3 regions of the Microbacterium sp. 1S1 genome follow, and region 2 is predicted to be linked to each of the others. Evidence: predicted binding sites of a transcription regulator. Region 2 holds the regulator's gene; each other region holds the start of a gene.
What was found. Region 2 encodes HrcA, which represses chaperone genes, less so after heat shock. Its sites were predicted from a motif close to TTNGCACTCGNNNNNNNCGAGTGCNAA; they were not measured.
Positions count from the first base shown of each region.

Region 1: groL (chaperonin GroEL) is a predicted target of HrcA. The motif match lies at 1,525-1,551, and genes of this name have one in related genera.
Region 3: groES (co-chaperone GroES) is a predicted target of HrcA. The motif match lies at 860-886, and genes of this name have one in related genera.

Region 1 is NZ_CP043430.1:39,486-41,752, forward strand. It holds gene groL (chaperonin GroEL) at 1-1,488, opposite strand, end outside; gene FY549_RS00210 (LytR C-terminal domain-containing protein) at 1,613-2,179, opposite strand; gene FY549_RS00215 (DUF3263 domain-containing protein) at 2,250-2,267, opposite strand, start outside.
Region 2 is NZ_CP043430.1:2,848,853-2,851,119, reverse strand. It holds gene hemW (radical SAM family heme chaperone HemW) at 1-567, shown strand, start outside; gene hrcA (heat-inducible transcriptional repressor HrcA) at 676-1,707, shown strand; gene dnaJ (molecular chaperone DnaJ) at 1,744-2,267, shown strand, end outside.
Region 3 is NZ_CP043430.1:1,685,268-1,687,534, forward strand. It holds gene FY549_RS08285 (class I SAM-dependent methyltransferase) at 1-822, opposite strand, end outside; gene groES (co-chaperone GroES) at 973-1,269, shown strand; gene rarD (EamA family transporter RarD) at 1,401-2,267, shown strand, end outside.

The sequences.
Region 1 (2,267 bases), 590 kb from region 2:
CTTGGCCGGGTCGATGATGCCCTGTGCGAACATGTCGCCGTACTCGCCGCTCGCGGCGTTCAGGCCCTGGCCCGCGGGGAGCTCGGAGACCTTGTTCGCCACGACACCCGGCTCGAGACCGGCGTTCAGAGCGATCTGCTTCAGCGGAGCCTCGATCGCGACGCGGACGATGTTCGCACCGGTCGCCTCGTCGCCCTCGAGCGACAGGGCGTCGAGCGCCTTCGTGCCGGACTGGATGAGCGCGACGCCACCACCGGGGACGATGCCCTCCTCGACGGCCGCCTTCGCGTTGCGGACGGCGTCCTCGATGCGGTGCTTGCGCTCCTTGAGCTCGACCTCGGTCGCGGCGCCCGCCTTGATGACGGCGACGCCACCGGCGAGCTTCGCCAGGCGCTCCTGCAGCTTCTCGCGGTCGTAGTCGCTGTCGGTGTTCTCGATCTCACGACGGATCTGCGTGACGCGACCCTCGATCTGGTCGGCCTCACCCGCACCCTCGACGATCGTGGTCTCGTCCTTGGTGACGATGACCTTGCGCGCACGACCGAGGAGGTCGAGCGTGGCGTTCTCGAGCTTGAGGCCCACCTCTTCGGTGATGACCTGGCCGCCCGTGAGGATCGCGATGTCCTGCAGCTGCGCCTTGCGGCGGTCGCCGAAGCCGGGGGCCTTGACGGCGACCGACTTGAAGATGCCCTTGAGCTTGTTCAGCACGAGCGTCGCGAGGGCCTCGCCCTCCACGTCCTCGGCGATGATGACGAGCTCCTTGCCGTCCTGGATCACCTTGTCGACGATGGGCAGCAGGTCCTTGATGTTCGAGACCTTCTGGTTCGCGATGAGGATGTACGGGTCCTCGAAGACGGCTTCCTGGCGCTCCGGGTCCGTGACGAAGTACGGGTTGAGGTAGCCCTTGTCGAAGCGCATGCCCTCGGTGAGCTCGAGCTCGGTGCCGAACGTCTGCGACTCCTCGACGGTGACGACGCCTTCCTTGCCGACCTTGTCGATCGCCTCGGCGATGAGCTCGCCGATCGCGGGGTCAGCGGCGGAGATGGACGCGGTCGCGGCGATCTGCTCCTTGGAGTCGATCTCCTTCGCGGTGCTCAGCAGCTCCTCGGTGATCGCGGCGACGGCCTTCTCGATGCCGCGCTTGAGCGAGATGGGGTCGGCGCCGGCAGCGACGTTGCGCAGACCTTCGCGGACCAGGGCCTGGGCGAGCACCGTGGCGGTCGTCGTGCCGTCACCGGCGACGTCGTCGGTCTTCTTGGCGACCTCCTTGACGAGCTCCGCACCGATCTTCTCGTACGGGTCGTCCAGCTCGATCTCCTTGGCGATGGAGACACCGTCGTTCGTGATCGTGGGGGCGCCCCACTTCTTCTCGAGCACGACGTTGCGACCACGCGGGCCGAGGGTCACCTTGACCGCGTCGGCGAGGATGTTGAGGCCACGCTCGAGGCCGCGGCGGGCCTCCTCATCGAAGGCGATGATCTTTGCCATGAGTTTTGTCGTCCCTCCTGGACGTAGACGGTGGGTTTAGCACTCAGAGTGAGAGAGTGCTAACGCCATTCTGGCACTCGACACCATCGAGTGCAAGCCGCGCGATCCGTCGGGGAGAGAGGCGTCAGGGCGCCGGAGTCTCGGGTGCCGACGCGGAGCGGTCGAGGCCGATGACGACGGTGAGCTGCTTCTGCCCATCGTCCGTCTGCCCCTCGTAGTAGTCGCTCTGCTGCACCTGGGCACCGCCGATGACGCCCGCCAGCCCCATCGCCGCCTCCTCGTCCTCGGCGCTGACGTAGTAGACGGTCGTCGTCTCGAAGTCATTGCTGGCGCTGTCGCTGGCGAGCACGGCTTCGGCCGGCCACCCGGCATTGACGAGGGTGTCCCGCATCTGCTCGTCCAGTCCGCTGTCCGGGGTCGCGTTGAGGATCAGCACGGAGTAGGCGGTATCGACCACGCCCGTCTCCTCCGGCGTCGGGGCCGCCGACGGGGCGGCCTCAGGGAAGAGCTCGATGCGACCCATCACGGCCAGAGAGCCGAAGATGCCGGCCACGATGAGCACGAGCGCGGCGACGAAAGACCACAGCAGCACGATCCAGCCGTTCATGCCCGGGGCTTCCGCGCGGTGTGCTCCTACGCGTCCGGTGGAACGGGGGACCTCGTCGAAACGGTCACGGGGGGGCTTGGACACCCCTCGATGCTAGCGGCACGTCCCTGGCAATCCGTTCCGCATGCCCCGCTTCCCGTCGCGCGGAGTCCGCTCACCCGGTGAAGCCGGG
Region 2 (2,267 bases):
ATCTCGGCGTACGCCCTCATCGTCGAGGACGGCACGAAGCTCGCGCGGCAGATCCGCCGGGGGGAAGTGCCGACGCCGGACGACGATCTGCAGGCGGACATGTACGAGCTCGCGGATGCGAAGCTCGCCGGCGGCGGATTCGAATGGTACGAGGTCAGCAACTGGGCACGCAGTGCCGAGCAGCGCTCACGGCACAACCTCGCCTACTGGCGGGGAAGCGACTGGTGGGGTTTCGGGCCTGGCGCGCACAGCCACGTCGCAGGGCTCCGATGGTGGAACGTCAAGCATCCCGCGGCGTACGCGCAGCGTCTGGCGGCTTCGTCGTCGCCGGCGGCAGGGCGCGAACGCCCCGACGTCGAGGCCCGGACGTTGGAGCGCATCCTGCTTCTCAGCCGCCTCCGTGAGGGGATCGCCGTCGCGGACGTGCCGGAACCGAACAGGGATCGGATCGCGGGGCTCATCGCGGACGGCCTGATCGATGCGCCGGCGGCGATCCACGGCCGCGTGCAACTCACCCTCCGCGGACGCCTCCTCGCCGATGCCGTCGTCCGCGAGCTCACCGACTGAGTCCCTCCGCGGGCGACCTCGGCTTCGGTGATCTCCTCGGTCACAGGAGGTAGGATTGGCACTCAGGGTGTCAGAGTGCCAGCACGCGGTCGGCGGGAAGGGGAAGCCATGGTCACAGAGCGAGGGCTGCAGGTTCTCCGCGCGATCGTGCAGGACTACGTCGAGACCCATGAACCCGTCGGCAGCCGTTCCATCGTCGACCGCCACTCCTTCGGGGTGTCCGCCGCGACGATCCGCAACGACATGGCGCAGTTGGAGGACGAGGAGCTGATCACGGCTCCACACACGTCGTCCGGCCGCGTGCCCACCGACAAGGGGTATCGGGTGTTCGTCAATCACCTCGCGCAGCTCCGCCCGCTCTCCACCGCGCAGCGCTCGGCGATCGAGTCTTTCCTCACCGACCCCGCCGACCTCGATGACCTCATGGCGAGGACGGTGCGGGTGCTCACGCAGCTCACCGGACAGGTCGCCCTCGCGCAGTACCCGTCTTTCGCGCGGGCGCACGTGACGCACGTCGAACTCGTGGCGCTGGCTCCCAACCGTCTTCTCACGGTCCTGGTGACGGACGCCGGCGGAGTGTCCCAGCGGATGACGGCGCTGCCGGACACGATCGACGAGGCCGACCTCGCGCTGCTCCGTGCGAGGCTGTCGGCGCTCATCACGGGGCAGGCGATCGCGGCGGCGTCCGACCGCCTCCAGGCCCTCCTTGCGGCCGAAGAGACCCCGCAGGACCGGCTGCTTCGCACCCTCGCCGGTGTGGTGATCGACGAGCTCGGAAGCTTCCGTCAAGAGCGCCTCGTGATGGCCGGCGCGGCGACGCTGGCGCGCCGAGAGCAGGACTTCCGCGGCAGCATCCATCCGCTCCTCGAAGCCATCGAGGAGCAGGTGACGCTCCTGCGACTCATGAGCGAGATGGTGGCCGACGAGCACGGCCTCGCGGCGAGCATCGGCACCGAGAACGCGCCCTTCGGACTGGGAGAGGCGTCGATCGTGGCGAGCAACTACGCGGCCCCCACGGGCACCGCACGGGTCGGCGTCATGGGGCCGACCCGGATGGACTATCCGAGCAACCTGGCAGCGGCGCGGGCGGTCGCCCGCTACCTGTCCCGGATGCTCGACGACGACGAGGCCGGCCGCTGACGCGGCCCCACGGATAACACACGCAGAAAGGCGATTGTGGCGGACCACTACGAGGTTCTCGGGGTGTCCCGGGACGCTTCCACCGACGAGATCAAGAAGGCGTATCGACGCCTGGCGCGGCAGCTCCACCCCGACGTGAACCCGGGTGAGGAAGCCGCCGAGAAGTTCAAGCTCGTCACGCATGCCTACGACGTGCTCAGCGACGAGGAGTCGCGTCGCCGCTACGACATGGGCGGCGGTGACGGGGCGAACAACTTCGGCGGCTTCGGTGGCTTCGGGGACATCTTCGAGACGTTCTTCGGAGCCTCCCAGGGGGGCGGTCGCGGGGCCCGCCCGCGGTCGCGGCGAGAGCGGGGACAGGACGCCCTCGTCCGGGTCACGCTCGACCTCGGCGACGTCGTCTTCGGCGCGCACCGCGACATCGAGGTCGACACGGCCGTGCTCTGCGAGACGTGCCAGGGGTCGTGCTGCCAGGAGGGCACGTCGCCGGTCACCTGCGACATCTGCGGCGGCACGGGGCACGTGCAGCGCCAGGTGCGCAGCCTGCTGGGCAACGTCGT
Region 3 (2,267 bases), 1.2 Mb from region 2:
GACGGGGGCGTCCTCGGTGTCGGCGGGGGCGGTGAGCTCGTGCGAGCGCTCGCCGCGGATCACGAGCGCCGAGCGCCGCACGCCCTCCCGCGCCAGCTCCCTCGACCACACCACGAGTTCGACGACACTGCCGTCGGCGCTGACCCACTGCGTCTCCGCGTCCAGCGGCAGGGTGCCGCGGTCGTGGGCGGGACCGAGCTTGATCCCGGTCGGGCGCTCCGCGGCGACGCCGAAGGCCCAGTCGAGGGAGGGCGAGTAGTCGTCGGCGGAGACACGTCTGGTCTCGCTGTGACCGGAGGTGCGGCGAGCCGGATCCATCCAGACGGCCTGCCCGGCGACAGGTTCTCCGAGCGCCTCCTCCGCGGTCGCGTGGCGCACCGCGGCGTCGTCTCCGAAGGGCGCGAGGTTGTAGGCGGCGAGGGCCGCGGTCACCTCATCGGCGTCGACCGCCAGCACGGTGAGGCCGGCGCCGGCGAACGCGAGGGCGTCGCCGCCGATGCCGCAGCCGAGATCGGCCACCTCGGCGAGGCCCGCGCGACGGATCCGCTGAGCGTGCCGTGCGGCCACCGCGAGGCGCGTGGCCTGTTCGAGGCCCGCGCGGGTGAACAGCATGCGCGCGGCGAACGGACCGAACTTCGCCGTGGCCCTGGCGCGCAGGTGCGCCTGGCCGACGACCGCGGAGACGAGGTCGGGGGAGTGGCCCGCGGCGCGGAGCCGCGACACGGCGGTCGCGGCCTCGGCGGTGGACGTGATCGGCCCGACGGCGTCGAGCAGTTCGAGGCCGGCAGGGGTCAGCAGGGCGCGCAGCTCGGACATCTCCACCCTCTCAGCCTAGGTCCCGCCCGGCGACCGACCCGGGTTGGCACTCGCATTGCATGAGTGCCAGCCGACCGCCTACACTGGCATTAGCACTCTCGGGTTGAGAGTGCGAACGAGTCTTTCGTGTCAGCGTCAAGAAAGAAGAGGTAGACCGTGTCGGTTTCCATCAAGCCGCTCGAGGACCGCATCGTCATCAAGCAGGTCGAGGCCGAGCAGACCACCGCGAGTGGCCTGGTCATCCCCGACACCGCCAAGGAGAAGCCCCAGGAGGGCGAGGTCGTGGCGGTCGGCCCCGGCCGCATCGACGACAACGGCAACCGCGTTCCGCTCGACGTCGCCGTCGGCGACCGCGTGCTCTACAGCAAGTACGGCGGCACCGAGGTGAAGTTCGGCGCGGACGAGTTCCTCGTCCTGTCGGCTCGCGACGTCCTGGCGGTCGTCGTCCGCTGATCGCAGACCCCGGCTGCCTCCGCCCGCGGACGGCGGCCCGGTCCGAAGAGGGTCCGGATGCTTCGGCATCCGGGCCCTCTTTCGCGTTCGTGAGAACATCGGCCGGTCCTCGACGGGCATAGGGTTGTGCGGTGACCCCCGAGACGACCCGTGCCACCCGGACGGCGGGCGTCGCCTACGCCGGGAGCGCCTACCTGCTGTGGGGCGTGCTCCCGCTGTACTTCCTCCTGCTCCAGCCCACGGGCCCGTGGGAGGTCGTCGCCTGGCGGGTCCTGCTCTCCTTCGTCTTCTGCCTCCTGTTGCTCACCGTCACCCGCGGGTGGCCCGCGTTCCGTGCGATCGTCCGCGACCCGCGGCTGCTGGGGTGGACGGCGCTCGCCGGCCTGCTCATCTACGTGAACTGGCAGGTGTTCGTGCTCGGCACGCTCAGCGAGAACGTCGTGGAGACCGCGCTCGGCTACTTCATCAACCCGATCACGACCGTGCTGCTCGGAGTGTTCGTGCTGAAGGAGCGTATCCGTCGCCTGCAGTGGGCGGCGATCGCGATCGCGGGGGCGGCAGTCGTCGTCATCATCGTGGCGTACGGCGCCTTCCCGTGGATCGCCCTGTCGCTCACGGCGTCCTTCGGCCTGTACGGGCTCATCAAGAAGAAGATCGGCCCCGCGGTCGATGCGGTCAGCGGCCTGACTCTCGAGTCGTTCTGGCTGATCCCGATCGCCGGCGTGCAGCTCGTGGTCGTGGCACTGACGCCCGCCGGACTGACACTGGGGACCAACGGCTGGCCGCACGCCGTGTTGCTTGCGTGCGCCGGGGTGGCCACAGCCGTCCCGCTGCTGCTCTTCGCGGCCGGCACCCGGCGCGTCGACCTCACGGTCATCGGCATGCTGCAGTTCCTCACGCCGATCCTCCAGTTCGTGATCGGCGTCGCCGTGCTGCACGAGCCCATGCCGGCGGAGCGCTGGATCGGCTTCCTGCTGGTCTGGCTCGCGATCACCGTG